Regions from separate parts of the Streptomyces sp. NPDC002138 genome, predicted to be linked through region 1. Evidence: riboswitches for the same ligand, from Rfam matches in the RefSeq annotation. Region 1 holds a riboswitch; each other region holds the start of a gene.
The links. A riboswitch is a leader RNA that binds a small molecule or an ion and turns the genes downstream of it on or off. The one in region 1 is predicted to bind cobalamin.
Positions count from the first base shown of each region.

Region 2: another riboswitch for cobalamin. It lies ahead of metE (5-methyltetrahydropteroyltriglutamate--homocysteine S-methyltransferase); the one in region 1 lies ahead of cobN (cobaltochelatase subunit CobN).
Region 3: another riboswitch for cobalamin. It lies ahead of ABT084_RS01275 (energy-coupling factor ABC transporter permease); the one in region 1 lies ahead of cobN (cobaltochelatase subunit CobN).
Region 4: another riboswitch for cobalamin. It lies ahead of ABT084_RS15605 (ribonucleoside-diphosphate reductase subunit alpha); the one in region 1 lies ahead of cobN (cobaltochelatase subunit CobN).

Region 1 is NZ_JBEOXE010000068.1:6,802-11,591, reverse strand. Features, by position in the region: gene cobN (cobaltochelatase subunit CobN) at 1-1,852, opposite strand, end outside; cobalamin riboswitch at 1,893-2,024, opposite strand; gene cobG (precorrin-3B synthase) at 2,337-3,833, shown strand; gene ABT084_RS31285 (precorrin-8X methylmutase) at 3,841-4,488, shown strand; gene ABT084_RS31280 (precorrin-2 C(20)-methyltransferase) at 4,485-4,790, shown strand, end outside.
Region 2 is NZ_JBEOXE010000085.1:5,707-10,496, forward strand. Features, by position in the region: gene ABT084_RS33830 (hypothetical protein) at 1-173, shown strand, start outside; gene ABT084_RS33835 (acyl-CoA dehydrogenase family protein) at 271-1,461, shown strand; gene ABT084_RS33840 (hypothetical protein) at 1,683-2,387, opposite strand; cobalamin riboswitch at 2,600-2,818, shown strand; gene metE (5-methyltetrahydropteroyltriglutamate--homocysteine S-methyltransferase) at 3,051-4,790, shown strand, end outside.
Region 3 is NZ_JBEOXE010000002.1:30,514-35,303, reverse strand. Features, by position in the region: gene ABT084_RS01300 (EF-hand domain-containing protein) at 1-143, shown strand, start outside; gene ABT084_RS01295 (PadR family transcriptional regulator) at 187-753, opposite strand; gene ABT084_RS01290 (energy-coupling factor ABC transporter ATP-binding protein) at 817-1,638, opposite strand; gene cbiQ (cobalt ECF transporter T component CbiQ) at 1,635-2,384, opposite strand; gene ABT084_RS01280 (energy-coupling factor ABC transporter substrate-binding protein) at 2,388-2,744, opposite strand; gene ABT084_RS01275 (energy-coupling factor ABC transporter permease) at 2,744-3,445, opposite strand; cobalamin riboswitch at 3,476-3,668, opposite strand; gene ABT084_RS01270 (AMIN-like domain-containing (lipo)protein) at 3,772-4,332, opposite strand; gene ABT084_RS01265 (L-serine ammonia-lyase) at 4,522-4,790, opposite strand, start outside.
Region 4 is NZ_JBEOXE010000020.1:49,004-53,793, forward strand. Features, by position in the region: gene ABT084_RS15585 (carbon starvation CstA family protein) at 1-1,315, shown strand, start outside; gene ABT084_RS15590 (CstA-like transporter-associated (seleno)protein) at 1,312-1,509, shown strand; gene ABT084_RS15595 (Uma2 family endonuclease) at 1,561-2,136, opposite strand; gene ABT084_RS15600 (GNAT family N-acetyltransferase) at 2,224-2,721, shown strand; cobalamin riboswitch at 2,773-2,904, shown strand; gene ABT084_RS15605 (ribonucleoside-diphosphate reductase subunit alpha) at 3,070-4,790, shown strand, end outside.

The sequences.
Region 1 (4,790 bases):
GGTCCATGGAGGAGATCTGCGCGTACTCGTCCAGGTGCTGTTCCAGGCGCGCGATGTCGCCGTACGACTCCGCGCGGGCCATCGGCGGCACCAGGTGGTCGACCAGGGTCGCGTGCACCCGGCGCTTGGCCTGGGTGCCCTCGCCCGGGTCGTTGACCAGGAACGGGTACACGAGCGGCAGGTCGCCGAGGGCGGCGTCCGGCGCGCACGCGGCGGAGAGGCCCGCGTTCTTGCCGGGCAGCCACTCCAGGTTGCCGTGCTTGCCCAGGTGGATCATGGCGTCGGCGCCGAAGCCGCCGTCCTCGGCCGCGGCCTGGATCCAGCGGTAGGCGGCCAGGTAGTGGTGCGAGGGCGGCAGATCGGGGTCGTGGTAGATCGCGATCGGGTTCTCGCCGAAGCCGCGCGGCGGCTGGATGAGGATGAGCAGGTTCCCGCGGCGCAGCGCGGCCAGCACGATGTCGCCGTCGGGGTCGCCGCCGGTCGCGGTGCGGGAGCGGTCCAGGAACATGGTGCCGGGAGCCTGCCCCCAGTGCCGCTCGACGCCTTCGCGCAGCTCGCCGGGGAGACCGGCGTACCAGCGGCGGTAGTCGGCGGCCGGGATCCGGACCGGGTTGCGGGCCAGCTGCTCCTCGGTGAGCCAGTCCTGGTCGTGGCCGCCCGCCTCGATCAGCGCGCGGATCAGCTCGTCGCCGTCGCCGGAGACCAGGCCGGGGATCTCCTCGGCCGGGCCGAAGTCGTAGCCCTCCGCGATCAGCCGGCGCAGCAGGGCGACGGCGCTGGCGGGGGTGTCGAGGCCGACCGCGTTGCCGATGCGGGAGTGCTTGGTGGGGTACGCGGAGAGGACGAGCGCGATCCGCTTCTCGGCGTTCGGGGTGTGCCGCAGCCTGGCGTGGCGCACGGCGATGCCGGCGACCCGGGCGGCCCGTTCGGGATCGGCGACGTACGCCGGGAGGCCGTCCTCGTCGATCTCCTTGAAGGAGAACGGGACGGTGATCAGCCGGCCGTCGAACTCCGGCACCGCGACCTGGCTGGCCGAGTCGAGCGGGGACAGGCCCTCGTCGCTCTCCTCCCAGGTGGCGCGCGAACCGGTCAGGCACAGCGCCTGCAGGATCGGCACGTCGAGCGCGGCGAGCGCGCCCGCGTCCCACGACTCGTCGTCGCCGCCCGCCGAGGCCTCGGCGGGACGGGTGCCGCCCGCCGCGAGGACGGTCGTCACGATGGCGTCGGCCGTCGCCAGCTCGGCGAGCAGCTCCGGTTCGGGGGAGCGCAGCGAGGAGACGTACAGCGGGACGGGCACGCCGCCCGCGTCCACCACGGCGTCCGAGAGGGCGTGCACGAAGGCGGTGTTGCCGCTCATGTGGTGGGCGCGGTAGTAGAGCACCGCGATCCGGGGACCGGCGGCGGGCTCCGCCGCGCGCTCCAGCCGCCCCCAGGTGGGAGCGGCGGCGGGCGGCTCGAAGCCGTGGCCGGTGAGCAGCACGGTGTCCGAGAGGAAGCGGGCCAGCTGCTCCAGGTTGGCGGGGCCGCCGTGCGCGAGGTAGGCGTGCGCCTCGGCCGCGATGCCGATGGGGACGGTGGACGCCTCCATCAGCTGGGCGTCCGGGGCCTGTTCGCCGGTCAGCACGACGACCGGGCGGGTCTGGTCGGCGGCGAGGAGCAGATCGAGCCCCTCCTGCCAGGCGCGCAGGCCGCCGAGGAGGCGTACGACGACCAGGTCCGCGCCGTCGAGCAGCGCGGGGAGGTCGTCGAGGGGGAGCCGGGAAGGGTTCGCGAACCGGTACGGGACCGGGCCGTCGTCCGAGGCGCGGGCACTGAGCAGATCGGTGTCGGACGTCGACAGCAGCAGGATCATGCGGCGGCGGGCCTTCCTCGGGGTTTCCGCGCCCCGGGCAGTGAGGACGACGGGAGTTCCTGACTCACCCGGTGGCGCCGCTGGCGGCTGCCGGATTCACAGTGGCGGGACCGCGCCGGAATCTCACCGGGCTTCCTCCCATGTCGCCGTCCTCGGCGATGACGGGCCGAATGGCCCGTCGAGGGGTCATCTTAGGTGCCGTGGCAAGTGAACGGCAGGTGGGGGCCGGTGTCGGTGCCTGTGGTGGCGCCTCAAACGCCGGCGGGGCTGGGATTGGCTGCCGGGGCCTGCGTGCGACGAACCCTTCGGGTCGTGGGGCCTCCGGCGGGCCCTCAATCGCCGGGCGGGCTGGATGTGCCCGGGGAATTCAGCCCGTCCGGCGTTTGAGGACCCGCCGGAGGCCCCATGCACCCGCACCCGGGGGACCAGTGGCGTGGTGACGGACACAGGCCGGGCGGCCCCGATCGTGGGTATGCTCGCCGCCATGCCCCCGCCCACCTCCGCCGCGTCCCGGGACGAACCCGTCATACGGGACCGTGGTGACGCCTGCCCCGGCGCGCTGCGCCTGCACGCGGCGGACGACGGCCACCTCGCCCGGGTCCGGATCCCCGGCGGCCTGCTCACCGCGGAGGCGGCCGCCGTGCTGGCCGACGCGGCGGACCGGCTCGGGGACGGGCACCTCGACCTCACCTCCCGCGGCAACGCGCAGCTGCGCGGCCTCGGCGCGGGCTGCGGCGGCGAACTGGCCGCCCTGCTGGCCGGCGCCGGACTGCTGCCCGCCGCGGCCGCCACCCACGAACGCGTGCGCAACATCGTCGCCTCGCCGCTGTCCGGGCTCGACGGGCAGGGGCACGCCGATGTCACGCCCTGGGTCGCGGAGCTGGACCGGCTGCTGTGCGGGAGCGAGGCGGCGGCCGCCCTGTCGGGGCGCTTCCTCTTCGCCCTCGACGACGGGCGCGGTGACGTGACCTCGCTCGCCCCCGACGTGAGCGTCCGCGCGCTGCGCGCCGGAACGGCCGTGCTGTGGACGCACAATGACACCGACGCGGTGGCGGTCGACCCTCGGGACGCGCCCCGGGCCGCGCTGACGGCGGCGCACTACTTCCTCGACGCGGTGCGCGGCGCCGGGACCAAGGCCTGGCGGGTGGGTGAACTGCCCGCCGAACACCGGCTGCGGGCGGGTGAGTTGCTCAACCGGCTGCGGGAGCAGGGCATTTCGGCCGAGCGGGCCGAGCGGGCCGAGCGGGCCGAGGGGGCCGAGGGGGCCGAGAGGGTCGAAAGGGCCGACGAATCCCACTGGTTCGGCGCGAGCGCGGGCAGGGCGGCCGCGGGCCCCGGCCCCGGCGCGGTCGTGGGGCCCGACGCGGAGCGCGTCGCGCTCTCGGTGCTGGCCCCGATGGGGCGGTTGACCACCGGTCAGTGGCGCCTGCTGGCCGCCGCGGCCGCCGCCGCGGCCGGGACCCTGCGGCTCACCCCCTGGCGCGGGATCGTCGTCCCCGGCGCCGACGCGGCCACCACGCCGGACGCCCTCGCGCGGCTCGCCGGAGCCGGGCTGGTCACCGCGCCCGGCGATCCGTGGGAGAACGTGAGCGCCTGTACCGGGCGGCCCGGCTGCGCGAAGGCGCTGGCCGACGTACGGGCCGACGCGCGGGCGGTCGTGGCGGCCGCCGGGGCCCGGGCGGGCGGCGCGGCGCCGCCGGTGCACTGGTCCGGGTGCGAGCGGCGCTGCGGGCATCCGCGCGCGGCCGTCTGGCTGGACCTGGTCGCCGGGCCCCGGGGGTACGCCCTCGCGGTGGCCGGGCGGGCGGGGCGCCCGGTGCGGGACGACGTACCGGCGACGGCGCCCGACCTGACCGCGGCCCTCGCGGAAGCGGATGCCATGGTGACGCAGACCCAGCCGACCCAGCATCCCCAGCAGACCGATCAGCCTCAGCAGACCGATCAGCCTCAGCAGCCCCAGCAGCCTCAGCAGCAGACGTAGTGAAGAGATGAGCGAGTACACAGTGTTCGAGTACGAGAAGGACGGCGCCGCGATCTACCGCCAGTCCTTTGCCACGATCCGCGCCGAGGCGGACCTCGCCGGGCTGCCCGCTTCGGTGTCGCAGGTCGCCGTGCGCATGATCCACGCGTGCGGGATGACCGACCTGACCAAGGATCTGGGCTACACGCCGGACGTCGTGCTGCGCGCCCGCGCCGCGCTCCACTCCGGGGCGCCCATCCTGTGCGACGTACGCATGGTCGCGAGCGGGGTCACCCGCAAGCGGCTGCCCGCCGACAACGAGGTGATCTGCACCCTGTCGGATCCCGAAGTGCCGGAGCTCGCCGCGAAGATGGGCACCACGCGCAGCGCCGCCGCCCTCGAACTCTGGCGCGACCGCGGCCTGTTGGAAGGTTCCGTGATCGCCGTCGGCAACGCGCCGACCGCTCTCTTCCGGCTGCTGGAGATGATCGAGGAGGGCGCCCCGCGCCCGGCCGCCGTCATCGGCGTGCCCGTCGGCTTCATCGGCGCCGCCGAGTCCAAGGACGCGCTCGCCGCGCATCCCTCGGGGCTGGACCACCTGATCGTCCGGGGGCGGCGCGGCGGCAGCGCCATGGCCGCCGCCGCACTCAACGCGATCGCGAGCGAGGAAGAATGAGCACCACCACTCCTGTTCCGGAGACGGCCGCCGGGCGGCTCTACGGTGTCGGGCTCGGGCCCGGCGATCCGTCGCTGATGACGCTGCGGTCCGTCCAGGTGATCGCGGAGGCGGACGTCGTCGCCTACCACAGCGCCCGCCACGGCCGGTCCATCGCACGCTCCATCGCCGCCGCCCACCTGCGCGCGGACCACATCGAAGAGCCGCTGGTCTACCCGCTGACCACCGAGAGCACCGATCACCCCGGCGGCTACCAGGGGGCGATGGAGGAGTTCTACGAGGAGTCCGCCGCCCGGCTCGCC
Region 2 (4,790 bases), on a different contig from region 1:
ACGGCCGCCTCGACCCCGGGCCGCTGGTGACGGGCGAGGCGGGGTTCGCCGGCCTGGACGCGGCCTGCGCCTCGCTCTCCCGGCCGGAGCGCCACGTCAAGGTCCTCATCCGCCCGGAGCTGGAAGGGACGGAGATCAAGGCACCGGGGCTTCGCAGGAGGTCCGCCGACTGATCGCGAGACGGTGCGCGCCGACCCTTCCGGATTCTTGGAACACGTTCTACTCTACGCCCGCCAGCGACGGACGGACCGCGAGACTCCCGGAGGGGCCGTGCACCTCGAATACACGCCTGAGCAGCAGCAGTTGCGCACCGAGCTGCGCGCCTACTTCGCCGAGCTGGTCCTGGCGGACGTCTACGGGCGCTACGAGGACGCCGCCGCGCAGAAGCGCTTCTACCGGGAGACGATCCGGCGCCTCGGCGCGGACGGCTGGCTCGGGGTCGGCTGGCCGAAGGAGTACGGCGGGCGCGGCATGTCGCCCATGGACCAGTTCATCTTCTTCGACGAGGCCGCGCAGGCCGTGGTCCCGCTGCCGCTGATGGCCCTCAACACCGTCGGGCCGACCATCATGCAGTTCGGCACGGACGAGCAGAAGGCGTACTTCCTCCCCAAGATCCTCGCCGGCGAGATCGACTTCGCCATCGGCTACAGCGAACCGGACGCGGGCACCGACCTCGCCGCGCTCAAGTGCAAGGCCGTCCGCGAGGGCGACGAGGAGAGCGGCACGTACGTCGTCAACGGCCAGAAGATCTGGACCACCAACGGGGACACCGCCGACTGGGTGTGGCTCGCCGTGCGCACCGACCCCGACGCACCGGCGCACAAGGGCATCACGATGCTCCTGGTGCCGACCGACGACCCCGGCTACTCCTGCACCCTCATCAACACCCTTGCCTCGCACGACACCACCGCCAGCTACTACGAGGACATCCGTGTCCCCGCGAACCGCCGGGTCGGCCAGGAGAACAAGGGCTGGCGCCTGATCACCAACCAGCTCAACCACGAACGCGTCACCCTCGCCGCACACGGCACCATGGCCATCCGCGCCCTGCACGACGTACAGCGCTGGGCCGCCGACACCAAACTCGCCGACGGCCGCCGGGTCATCGACCTCGGCTGGGTGCGCGGCCGCCTCGCACGCACGCACGCCCGTCTGGACGCGATGAAGCTGCTCAACTGGCAGATGGTGAACGCCGTCCAGGGCGGCACGCTCTCCCCGCAGGACGCCTCCGCCGTCAAGGTCTACGGCTCCGAGGCCCGCCGCGACGCCTACGCCTGGCTGATGGAGATCGTCGGCGCGGCGGGCGCCCTGAAGGACGGCTCCGCGGGCGCCGTGCTCCACGGCGAGCTGGAACGCGGCTACCGCAGCGCGGTCATCTTCACCTTCGGCGGCGGCAACAACGAGATCCAGCGCGAGATCATCTCCTGGATCGGCCTCGGCATGCCCCGCGTCCGCCGCTGAGCACCCGCGGACGCCGCTGGCCGACGGGCGACGGCCGCGATCCGGCCCGCACCGATGTGCACGGCGGCCGGTGGACACCCGTCGGCCAGGATTCCCGCCCGAGGGCGCTTCGACGGTGCTCTGCTCGGCGGTTTACGCGGCATTCGCCCGTCGTGACGTCATGGACGGATCCTAGCGCTCACCGAGGTCTCGCGTTCCGGTCGATTCGATCAGGCCCGAGGTCACGCCATGCGGGCGCTCAAGGTGCGTACCACCTCGGTCAGGACCTTCTGGCGCCAGTTCTCTTCCGTCTCCGGGTACTTGCCCACGCCGTCCGCGGTCGACGAGCCGCTCACCTCGAACTGGTACGGGCCCTGATGGCAGACCATCGTGGAGGTCGTGCCCTTCGTGTAGCAGCCCGCCGCACCCAGCGAGTTCTTGAGGTCCTGGAACTTCTTGGTGTCCTGGCCGGCCCGCTTCGCCTCGTCGTCCCGGTCCTCGGCGTAGGCGTTCGCCACGAGGGCCGGATCGGCCACCGTCTTGAAGACGATGCGGATGTTGCTGTTGTGCTTGCCCTTGTACTTCGCCGGCAGCCCGAATTCGGTCCTGCAGCCGCCCGCCGGTACGTCACCCGTCGTGCCCGGGTCCGGCTTGCCGAGCGGGTTGAAGTTGAGGACGGTCACCTTGATCGGATCGCGCTGGAAGTCCTTCGCCTGCGGCAGGATCGCGCGGATCTCGTCGTCGCCCAGCACCTCGCACGCGTTGGGCCACTGAGCGACGGGGAGCGAGCCTCCCTGTACGGGCCTGGCGTCGAGCCGCGGCCCGGACGGCTTCGCCGACTCGAACTTCAGCGCCGGCGGCTCACTGCTGCAACCGGCCAGCACGACCGCGGCGGACGCGACGGCCACGGCGGCCAGGACGGAACGGCTCGGATTCATTGTCGGCACGTCCAACTTCCCTCTGCAGACACGGGGGATCCCCCACCTCGGGACCATTCTGGACGTGCGTGCCGCGCCGCCCGTGCCGATCCCGGGATGTTCCCTGTGATCTTCCCGACAGCAAGCCCGCCCCGGCTCAGTCATGTCCGCCATCGGCGAACCGTCTCATCCGGGCGTCCGGAATGTGGCCAACTCCTCCCCTCGGTACGGGCGGACACCTAAGGTGATCCCCAGCAGCTGGTTCGCCTCCGTCCGCCAGGCGGGATGCGTCGTAAGAGGGAACCCGGTGGGAATCCGGGACTGCCCCGCAGCGGTGAGCGGGAACGACCGCCGTCATACGCACTGGGCCCGTACGGGCCTGGGAAGCGACGGCCACTAGGTGTCTGCCCCCGGCAGACGTGCCCGTGAGTCCGAAGACCTGCCCGTTGCCCGCGCACGCACAGCCGTGCGCGGATTCCTGGTGACCTCGTGGGCGGGTCGGTCGGGGGCACCCCGGGCTCGCCCCGGGGCAAGGCGGACGGTCGTACCGGTACCCCGTGCACGGAGCGCGCGGGGGCGAGGGCGCGACGTACCGTCCGGTCCGCCGCCCTTCGCGCCCCACGTCCGGTCATCGGGACTCATGGAGACGTACTCGCGAAGGAGAGTTCCGTGACAACCGATTCCACCACCGAGATGGCCACCGATTCCGCAACCGCAGCCGTATGCGCCACTGTTCACGGCTACCCCCGGCAGGGGCAGAACCGGGAACTGAAGAAGGCCGTCGAGGGCTACTGGAAGGGCCGGGTCGACGCCGACGCACTGCGCGAGACCGCCGCGACCCTGCGCCGGACGAACTGGCGGCAGCTGGCCGGGGCGGGCATCACCGAGGTCCCCACCGGTGACTTCTCGTACTACGACCACGTCCTCGACACCAGCGTGATGGTCGGCGCGGTCCCGGACCGCCACCGCGCCGCCGTCGAAGCGGACCCGCTGGACGGCTACTTCGCCATGGCCCGCGGCACCCAGGACGTGGCGCCGCTGGAGATGACCAAGTGGTTCGACACCAACTACCACTACCTGGTACCGGAGCTGGGCCCCGACACCGTCTTCACCGCCGACTCCGGCAAGCAGGTCGCCGAGCTGAAGGAGGCCCTGGCCCTCGGTCTCGCGGCCCGCCCCGTGCTGGTCGGACCGGTCACCTACCTCCTGCTGGCCAAGCCCGCCCCCGGGGTGCCCGACGACTTCCAGCCCCTCACCCTGCTCGACCGGCTGCTGCCCGTCTACGCCGAAGTCCTCGCCGACCTCCGCGCGGCCGGCGCCGCATGGGTCCAGCTCGACGAGCCCGCCCTGGTCCAGGACCGCACCCCCGCCGACCTCGGCGCCGCCGCCCGCGCCTACCGCGAGCTGGGCGGCCTCGCCCCACGTCCCAAGCTGCTCGTCGCCTCGTACTTCGACCGGCTCGGCGAGGCCCTGCCGGTCCTGGCCAAGGCGCCGGTCGAGGGTCTGGCCCTGGACTTCACCGACCGGGCCGCGGGCAACCTCGCCGACCTCGCCGCCGTCGGCGGCCTGCCCGGGAAGCGGCTGGTCGCGGGGGTCGTCAACGGCCGCAACATCTGGATCAACGACCACGAGAAGTCCCTCGCCACCCTCGGCACCCTGCTCGGCCTCGCGGGCCGCGTCGACGTGGCGGCTTCCTGCTCGCTGCTGCACGTCCCGCTGGACGTCACCGCCGAGCGCGACATCGACCCGCAGGTCCGGCGCTGGCTGGCCTTCGCCCGCCAGAAGACCGCCGAGATCACCACCCTCGCCCGCGGCCTCGCCCAGGGCACGCACGCCATCGGCGCCGAACTCGCCGCGAACCGCGCCGACCTCGCCTCCCGGGCGCACTCGCCGATCACCCGCGACCCCGCCGTCCGCGCCCGCACCGCGGCCGTCACCGACGCCGACGGGCGCCGCTCGCAGCCCTACGACCGGCGGGCCGCCGCCCAGCGGGCCCACCTCGGGCTGCCTCCGCTGCCCACGACGACCATCGGCTCCTTCCCGCAGACCACCGAACTGCGCACCGCCCGCGCCGACCTGCGCGCCGGACGGCTCGACGAAGCCGGGTACGAGCGCCGCATCGAGGCGGAGATCCGCGAGGTGATCGCCTTCCAGGAGAAGGCGGGCATCGACGTCCTCGTGCACGGCGAACCCGAACGCAACGACATGGTCCAGTACTTCGCCGAGCGCCTCACCGGCTACCTGGCCACCCAGCACGGCTGGGTCCAGTCCTACGGCACGCGCTACGTCCGGCCGCCGGTGCTGGCCGGGGACATCACCCGTCCCGAGCCGATGACCGTGCGCTGGACGACGTACGCGCAGGCGCAGACGGCGAAGCCGGTCAAGGGGATGCTGACCGGCCCGGTGACCATGCTCGCCTGGTCCTTCGTCCGC
Region 3 (4,790 bases), on a different contig from region 1:
CCGACGAGTACAGCGCGGCCATGAAGGCGATGGGTGACGCGTACGTCACCGGTGCGGTCGCGGACGCGATCATCGCGAGCAAGGACGCCAACGGCGACGGCCTGATGAGCTTCGACGAGTTCTGGGCCTCCCTGAACAAGTAGTCCCGCACCCGCCTCCGCCCCCGCCTGCCGGGGCGGAGGCGCGTCAGCCACCGTCCGGCGCGCCCCGCTCCTCCCCGCCCAGCCGGTCCACCTCGGCCACGGCCTCCTCCAGCCAGCGCAGCCAGAACGTCTCCAGACCGAGCCCGCCGTGCAGCACGAGCCGGCGCAGCCGGTCCTCCTCGGCGTCCCGGTCCGGCGGGAAGTCCCGCTCGTCGATGGCCTCGTACTGCGCCAACTGCCGCCGGTGCAGCTCCAGATGGCGCCGCAGCTCCGGGCCCAGCGCCCGTGCCCCGACGACCCCGGCCGCGCGCACGCGCAGCAGCAGCGGATCCCGGATGGGCTTGGGGTCCTGGCTCTCCGCGACCCAGCGCGCCAGCTCGGCGCTCCCGGCCGCCAGCACCTCGTACTCCTTGCGCTGGCCGCGTACGGGCTGCTCGCTGGGCAGCGCCCGGATCAGCCCGCTCTCCTCCAGCCGCCCCAGCTCGCGGTAGATCTGCTGGTGCGTGGCCGACCAGAAGTACCCGATGGACTTGTCGAACCGCCGGGTCAGCTCCAGCCCCGACGAGGGCTTTTCGAGCAGCGCGGTGAGGATGGCATGCGGCAGCGACATGCGGCCATCCTAGGTTTGCGCCGCCCGCGCCGCCGCGACCGCGCCCCGCAGCCCGTACCGGGCCTACCGCCAGGCGGCCAGGGCCTCCGGGGTCTTCGGCCCCGGCAAGTGCGGGGACAGGAGGCCCTGGCCCCGCAGGAGGGCCGTCACCGCCGGGGCCCAGGCCGGGCGCAGGCCCGCCGACGTCAGCAGGCCGGGGTCCGCGAGGAGGGACTCGGCCGGGCCGAGGCGGATGCCGGCGGGGGTCAGGACGGCCGCGTCGTCGGCCCACCGGACGGCGAGGTCCACGTCGTGCGTGGCCATCACCACCGTGGTCCCGGCCGCCCGCAGGCCCGCCAGGACGTCCAGCAGCCGCTCCTGGCCGTCCGGGTCGAGGCCGGCCGTCGGCTCGTCCAGGATCAGCACGCGCGGCGCCATCGCCACGGCCCCCGCGATCGCGGCCCGCTTGCGCTGGCCGTAGGACAGCAGGTGCGTCGGCCGGTCCCGCAGCGCGGTGATGTCCAGCGCGGTCAGCGCCGCGTCCACCCGGGCCCGCACCTCCTCGGCGGCCAGGCCCAGGTTCATCGGGCCGAAGGAGACGTCCTGTTCCACGGAGGCCGCGAAGAGCTGGTCGTCCGGGTCCTGGACCACCAGCTGTACGGACGTGCGCAGCCGGGTCAGCCCGGCCCGGTCGTGGGTCACCACCGCCCCGTCCAGGCGCAGTTCGCCCGCGGCCGGGCGCAGGCCGCCGCTGAGCAGGCGCATCAGCGTGGTCTTGCCGCTGCCGTTGCGGCCCAGCAGGGCCAGGGCCCGGCCCGGGGCGATCGCGAAGTCCACGCCGGACAGCACCGCGGGCCCGTCCTCGTACGCGTAGCCCGCGCCGGCCAGTTCCACCAACGGGTTCACAGGTACAGCCCTTTCAGGACGAGGGTGACGGTGGTCAGCGCGGCCAGCAGGGCGCCCGAGGCGGCCAGGAAGCGCCAGGACAGGGTGACCTCCGGGACGAGCACCCGCAGCGTGCCGTCGTAGCCGCGCCCCGCCAGCCCGCTCTGGAGCCGGGAGGCGCGGTCGAAGGCCCGGACGAAGGCGGTCGCGGCGAGCCCCGCGACGGAGCGCCACGCCGCCGCCCGGCCGGCGTGGCCCAGCCGGGCCGCCTGGGCCCGGCGGATCTTCGCGAGCGAGTCCAGCAGCAGGAACCCGATCCGGTACATCACCAGCGCCACGTCCACGACGGGCGCCGGTACACCCGCCCGCACCAGCCGGGGCAGTACGTCCGAGACGGGGGTGGTGAAGGCGAACAGCAGCACGCCGAGCGAGGCGGCCGAGGTGCGCAGCAGCAACTCGGCCGCGTGCCGGGGCCCGTCCGGGGCCAGGGACACCAGCCCCGCCGGGCCGCCCACCGCGAACAGCAGCGGCGCGGCCCCCGTGAAACAGAACCCGAGCGGGATCCGGAACGCGCGCCACAGCTGACGCCCGGCCACCCCCGCCGGGCCCAGCAGCACGGCGAGGGTCGCGGCCGCCACCAGGGGCCCGCCCGGCCAGGGCGGCAGGCAGACCGCGGCGACGGTCAGCCCGAACCCCAGCAGGGCCTTCTCCAGCGGGTGTCGGCGGCGCCAGCGGCTGCCGTGCGCCGCGGCGTCGATCGGGAGCACCGGCTACGCGTCCCGGCCGGCCGGGTCGGCCCCGTCACCGGGGGCGTGGGCCGCGGCGGCCAGCGCCTCGCCCTGCCGACGCCCGCGCCGCACCCCGAAGTAGTACGCGAGCACGCCCGCGCCCAGGGCCGCCTGGAGGGCGAAGAGCGCCGACTCGACCTCCCCGGACGGGGGTTCGTACAGCGGGGAGAACCACGGCTCGTAGTCCGGCTTCAGCTCGGTGATCGCCGACTCCGCCTGCGCGTCCGCGCCCGTGAACGGCTCCTCCTTGCCCTCGCCCATGCCCAGCGCGATCGGCAGGACCGCCAGCGCCGCCACGAGGAGCAGCAGCACGGTGTTGATCTTCGCGTTCCTGGTCATCAGAGCGCCGCCCCCTGCTTCTCGGCGGTGCGCCCGCCAGTCAGCCGGGCCACGCCGAGGCGCACCAGGTCGGACTTGCTCGACTGCATCAGCAGCCGCATCACGAGCACCGTGAGCAGGCCCTCGCTCACCGCGAGGGGGATCTGGGTGACCGCGAAGATCCCGCCGAACTTCACGAGCGAGCCCGCGAAGCCTGACGCCGGGTCCGGGAAGGCCAGCGCGAGCTGCACGCTGGTCACGCAGTAGGTGATCAGGTCGGCGAAGAATGCGCCGAAGAAGACCGAGACCATCAGCGGCGCGTCGAACCGCTTGAGCAGCCGGTAGACGGCGTACCCGGCCCACGGGCCCGCGATCGCCATCGAGAAGACGTTGGCGCCGAGCGTGGTCAGCCCGCCGTGGGCCAGCAGCAGGGCCTGGAACAGCAGGGTGATCGTGCCCAGCACCGCCATGATCGGCGGCCGGAACAGGATCGCGCCCAGCCCCGTCCCGGTGGGGTGCGAGCAACTGCCCGTCACCGACGGGATCTTCAAGGCGGACAGGACGAAAGTGAACGCTCCGGACGCCCCGAGCAGCAGGGTGCTCTCCGGATTGGCCTTGACCTCGCGGGTCAGGGCGCGCACTCCGTGCAGGACGAAGGGGGCGGACGCGACGCCCCAGGCGGCCGCGTGCAACGGGGGCAGGAAGCCCTCGGCTATGTGCATGTGTGGGGAGACCTCTCCAGCACCTCGTGGATGGAACAACGCACCCCGGTCGGTCTCCTGGCTCACGGGTGCTGATGCCGCGGCGCCGCCTTCCCGGTCCGTGCGGTCTCCCGCCCGGTCCAGTGGCTTCCCGTGGGAGTGGCGCCGGACTTCCCGTTCACAGTGGCGAGGGCCGCACCGGTCTTCCACCGGTTTCCCGTACACCAAGGCGCATTGACCCTACCCGACCAGGCGCGACGGGGCGTCGGCCGCCGCTGTCCGGGGGCCCGTCCACCGCCCGTGGGAGGGGCGGGACCGGGCGCCCGCCCGGTCCCGCCTTACCGCCGTCAGCAGGTGTTCGGGTGCGCGATGTCGACCACGAAGCGCTCCGGGGAGTGCAGCGTGGAGGTGGTGAACCGCGGCGCCGTGTCGAAGGCGGCGCCGAAGGTGACGTAGCCCTCGAAGTCACCGGTGAAGGCCAGGCCCTTGAGCTTCGGCAGGTAGATCTTCTGCAGCCGGGGGCCGGTGTAGACGGACTGCCCGGCCTCGTCGTGCGCGGCGGCCGGGTGCAGGCGGATCTCCAGGAAGTACGACCCGGCGAGCGGGACCGGCTTGCCGGATCCGTCGTAGACCAGCTCGGAGACGGGAGTGACGGTGACCCCGGGCACGGAGCCCTGGAGGTCGATGACGATCCGGTCGTACGTGCAGTGCCCGCCCCAGCGGGCATTGGTCACGAGCGGGGTCGCGGTGGCGGATGCCGAGGCCGGTACGGCGAGGCCGAATCCGGCGGTCAGCAGGACCCCGGCGGTGACGGCCGCCAGACGTCGGCGGTGGGCGGAGCCGAGGCGCGGGCTCCGGAGCAGGTGGTGGACTGAGTCGCGGACGGAGCGTATGAGGTGGCGGAGCATGACGTCCCCCGATTCTTCGGATGTGGGGACAGTAGTGTCATCGTGGAAGACACGCCATACGGCCTCACGGTTGCACGCGTACGTCCCCGCCCCTGCCCCGGCCCGATGCGCGGGGGCCCGGTCCGCGGTGGCGGACCGGGCCCCGGTGACGACCTCGTCGCCTCGCCGGCCAGGGCGCGAGGCGGGCGGTCAGCACTCGATGACGTTGACCGCGAGACCGCCGCGCGCCGTCTCCTTGTACTTCACTTTCATGTCGGCGCCGGTCTCCTTCATGGTCTTGATGACCTTGTCCAGGGAGACCTTGTGGGTGCCGTCGCCGCGCATCGCCATCTTCGCCGCCGTGACGGCCTTGACCGCCGCCATGCCGTTGCGCTCGATGCACGGGATCTGCACGAGCCCGCCGACCGGGTCGCAGGTCAGGCCGAGGTTGTGCTCCATGCCGATCTCGGCCGCGTTCT
Region 4 (4,790 bases), on a different contig from region 1:
CTCCACCTTCATGAAGGTCGGCACCATCGCGCTGATGGCCATCGGCGTGGTCATCGCCGTCCCGACGCTGAAGATGCCCGCCGTGACCGACTTCGCCTCGCGCGGTGACGGCCCGGTCTTCGCCGGGTCGATGTTCCCCTTCGTCTTCATCACCATCGCGTGCGGCGCCCTGTCCGGCTTCCACGCGCTGGTCTCCTCGGGCACCACCCCGAAGATGATCCAGAAGGAGACCCAGGTCCGGGTCATCGGATACGGCGCGATGCTGACCGAGTCCTTCGTGGCGATCATGGCGGTCATCGCGGCCTGCATCATCGAGCCCGGCCTCTTCTTCGCCGTGAACGCCCCCAGCGGCCGGATCGGCACCACCGCGCTGGAGGCCTCCCAGGCCATCAGCGGCCTCGGCTTCTCGATCACTCCGGAGGCGCTGACCCAGGCGGCCAAGGACATCGGCGAGACCAGCCTGCTCTCCCGCACCGGCGGCGCGCCGACCTTCGCACTCGGAATGTCGGAGATCTTCTCGTCGGTCGTGGGCGGCACCGCGATGAAGGCGTTCTGGTACCACTTCGCCATCATGTTCGAGGCCCTCTTCATCCTGACCACGGTCGACGCGGGCACCCGGGTCGGCCGGTTCATGCTCCAGGACACCCTGGGCAACGTGCACAAGTCCTTCAAGGACATCAGCTGGAAGCCGGGCGTCTGGTTCGCGAGCGCGATCGTCGTCGGCGGCTGGGGCTACTTCCTGTGGGTCGGCGTGAAGGACCCGCTGGGCGGCATCAACCAGCTCTTCCCGCTCTTCGGCATCGCGAACCAGCTGCTCGCCGCCGTCGCGCTCGCCGTCTGCACCACGCTGCTGGTGAAGTCGGGGCGGCTCAAGTGGGCCTGGGTGACGGCTGTTCCGCTGGCCTGGGACGTGGCCGTGACGCTCACCGCCAGCTACCAGAAGATCTTCTCCGACGACGCGACGATCGGCTTCTTCGCCCAGCGCGACAAGTACCTGGACGGAATCGACGCGGGCAAGGTGCTCAAGCCCGCGAAGACCATGGACCAGATGCACACCGTGGTCACCAACGCCACGGTCGACGGGGTCCTCTCCGCCCTCTTCGCGCTCCTGATCGTCATCGTCCTGCTGGACGCGGTCCGGACCTGCCTGAAGGCCGTCCGCGACCCGGGGAGCACCGTGCTCTCCGAGGTCCCGTGGACCGAGTCGAAGATCGTCGCTCCGGCCGGTCTGATCCCGACGGCCGCGGAGAAGGCGGAGCTGGCCGCCGCCGGCCTGGACTCCGGCGGCGGCCGGGTCAAGGAACCGGTGGCGTGAGCACCGTCCGGGCGGCGCTGGGGCGGATCCGGTTCTACGTCCGCGAGTTCTCGGGCGAGAGCGCCTACGACCGGTACGTCGCCCACGCGCGCTCCCACGACCCGGCCGCCGAGGTCCCCACCCGCCGGGACTTCGAGCGGGCCCGCACCGACTCCCGCGAGGCGGACCCCCGCGAGGGCTTCCGCTGCTGCTGAGAGGTGCCCGCGGGGCCCCCGTCCACCCAGGACGGGGGCCCCGCGGCGCGCTCAGCGCACCCAGTCCTTGAGGGGCTCGGTGTGGAGGGTGATGCTGACGGGGTCGGGGAGCTCGACGTCCTTACCGAAGGGCAGGGTGCGCACGGTCACGTACCGCTGCCCGTCGGGCTCACTGTGCACCGAGATCTCGCACTTGTCCCGATCGATCAGCAGGTAGACCGGGATGCCTGTAGCCGCGTAGGCACGGGGCTTCTCCACCCGGTCGCGCCGGTCGGTGTCAGAGTCCCACGAGGTCACCTCGACAACCATGAGCACCGGATCCGGGTCCACCCACTCGCCCTGCCCGGCGAACGCTCCCGAGGAAGCCAGCACCGCATCCGGAATCGCCCGGCCGGCCCGGTACTCCTCCGCTTTGATCCCCTGTCCCGGATGCAGCCAGAGTTCGGGGCGGTGCTGCATGCAGATCCGCGTGAGCCACTGAATGATCATCCCGTGGTCGCCGTCCGGCAACCCCTTGCTCCTCAGCTTCCCGTCGATGAACTCCAGCCTCAGCCCCTCCATCCGGTTGCGAGCCATCAGCGCGAGTTCCTCGAACTCCTTGGTCAGCATGTGGGGCCGGCCGGTCATCACGTCATGGCCTCGCTCGCCTTCCTCGACGGTGCTCCTTCCGACGATAGCGCCGTGCACCGACACCCGTGCTCCACACTCGACGCCATGGACATCACCATCCGGGCGGCGCTGCCCGCCGAATACGAAGAGCTGGGCGAGATCACGGCGCGGGCCTACCTGGACGACGGGCTGCTCGACCCGGAGGCCAACGGCTTCTACCTGACCGTGCTGCGCGATGTGGCGGGGCGGGCCGCCGACGCCGAGGTGCTCGTGGCCACCCACGACGGGCAGTTGCTCGGTGGAGTGGCCTTCGCCGCACCCGGCAGCCGGCTGGCCGAAATCGCCGGTCCCCACGAGGCCGAATTCCGGATGCTGGCGGTCTCCCCCGCGGCGCGGGGCCGCGGGGCCGGGGAGGCCCTCGTACGCGCCTGCATGGACCGCGCACGGGCCCTGGAGGGGGTCACCCACCTGGTCCTGTCCACGAAAGCGGCCATGCTGGGGGCCCACAGGATCTACGGGCGCCTGGGCTTCACCCGGACGCCGGAGCGGGACTGGGCACCGGTCCCGGCGGTCCCCTTGCTCACGTACCGCGTGGAGTTGTAGCCACGCCGACACAACATGTGGTGGGTCGCGCAACGAGCGGCCCCCACATGTATGCTCATGCTCGCTGTCGCCGCAGGGGAATCCGGTGCGAATCCGGAACTGTCCCGCAACGGTATGAACTGCACCCAACCACCCATTGGTGCCGCCGCAAGTCCGAGGACCTGCCGACAGTGCGCCCGGACCGACCGGTCCGGACGCCGAGACGTCCGGGCCTCGCGGTTGGGCCGGTGGACGCCATGTGGTGACGCGTGACTGCCCTGCCCGGGTCCGCACGTCCAGACGCCCTCATGGCAGCCTCCCCGCCCCGCCTCCGAGCCATCCGGAGCCGAGCGAGGGAGAGCCCCCCACGTGACCATCGCGCCTGCCGCACCGCGCGCCGAGTCCGCCCAGCCCGAGGCCACCGAGGGTCCTGGCGCCGCGCTGCTGCGCACCCTCACCGACCTCACCGCCGACCTGGCCGACACCGACCCCGGCCGGGTCGCCGCCGCCGCGCTGCGGGGCCGCAGCGCCGTCGCCGACGAGGCCGAACTGCGCGGGCTGGCCACCGAGGCGGCCGCGGGTCTGATCTCGGAGGACCCCGCGTACTCCCGGCTGGCCGCGCGTCTGCTGACGCTGACGATCGCCGACGAGGCCGCGGGCCAGGGGGCCACCTCCTTCTCGGCGTCCGTCGCGGTCGGTCACCGCGAGGGCCTGATCGCCGACCGCACCGCCGAGTTCGTCGAGGCGCACGCCGCCCGGCTGAACGCGCTGGTCGAGCACGCCACCACCGAGGGCGCCGACGACCGCTTCGGCTTCTTCGGTCTGCGCACCCTGCACAGCCGTTACCTGCTGCGCCACCCGATCACCCGCCAGGTCATCGAGACCCCGCAGCACTTCATGCTGCGCGTGGCCTGCGGCCTCGCCGAGTCTGGTCCCCATGGTGAGATCGGCGGCGTCCAGGCCGTCGAGGAAGTGGCCTCGCTCTACCGGCTGATGAGCCGCCTCGACTACCTGCCGTCCTCCCCCACGCTCTTCAACTCCGGCACCCGGCACCCGCAGATGTCCTCGTGCTACCTGCTGGACTCCCCGCTCGACGAGCTGGACTCGATCTACGACCGCTACCACCAGGTCGCGCGCCTGTCGAAGCACGCGGGCGGCATCGGCCTCTCGTACTCCCGCATCCGCGCCCGCGGTTCCCTGATCCGCGGCACCAACGGGCACTCCAACGGCATCGTGCCGTTCCTCAAGACCCTCGACGCCTCGGTCGCCGCCGTGAACCAGGGCGGCCGCCGCAAGGGCGCCGCCGCGGTCTACCTGGAGACCTGGCACGCGGACATCGAGGAGTTCCTCGAGCTGCGCGACAACACCGGTGAGGACCAGCGCCGTACGCACAACCTGAACCTCGCCCACTGGGTGCCGGACGAGTTCATGCGCCGCGTGAACGCCGACGCCGACTGGTCGCTGTTCTCCCCGGCCGACGTGCCCGAGCTGGTCGACCTGTGGGGCGACGAGTTCGACGCCGCCTACCACAAGGCCGAGGCCGCGGGCCTGGCCCGCAAGACCATGCCCGCGCGCGACCTGTACGGCCGGATGATGCGCACCCTCGCGCAGACCGGCCAGGGCTGGATGACGTTCAAGGACGCCTCCAACCGCACGGCGAACCAGACCGCCGAGCCGGGCACCGTCGTCCACTCCTCGAACCTGTGCACCGAGATCATCGAGGTCACCAACGACGGCGAGACCGCCGTCTGCAACCTGGGCTCGGTCAACCTGGGCGCGTTCGTCCTCACCGAGACCGGTGAGATCGACTGGGAGCGGCTGGACGAGACCGTCCGCACGGCCGTCACCTTCCTCGACCGCGTCGTGGACATCAACTTCTACCCGACCGAGCAGGCCGGCCGCTCCAACGCCCGCTGGCGTCCGGTGGGTCTGGGCGCGATGGGCCTCCAGGACGTCTTCTTCAAGCTGAAGCTGCCGTTCGACTCCCCCGAGGCGAAGGCGCTGTCCACCAAGCTCTCCGAGCGCATCATGCTGGCCGCGTACGAGGCCTCCTGCGACCTCGCCGAGCGCAGCGGCCCGCTCCCGGCCTG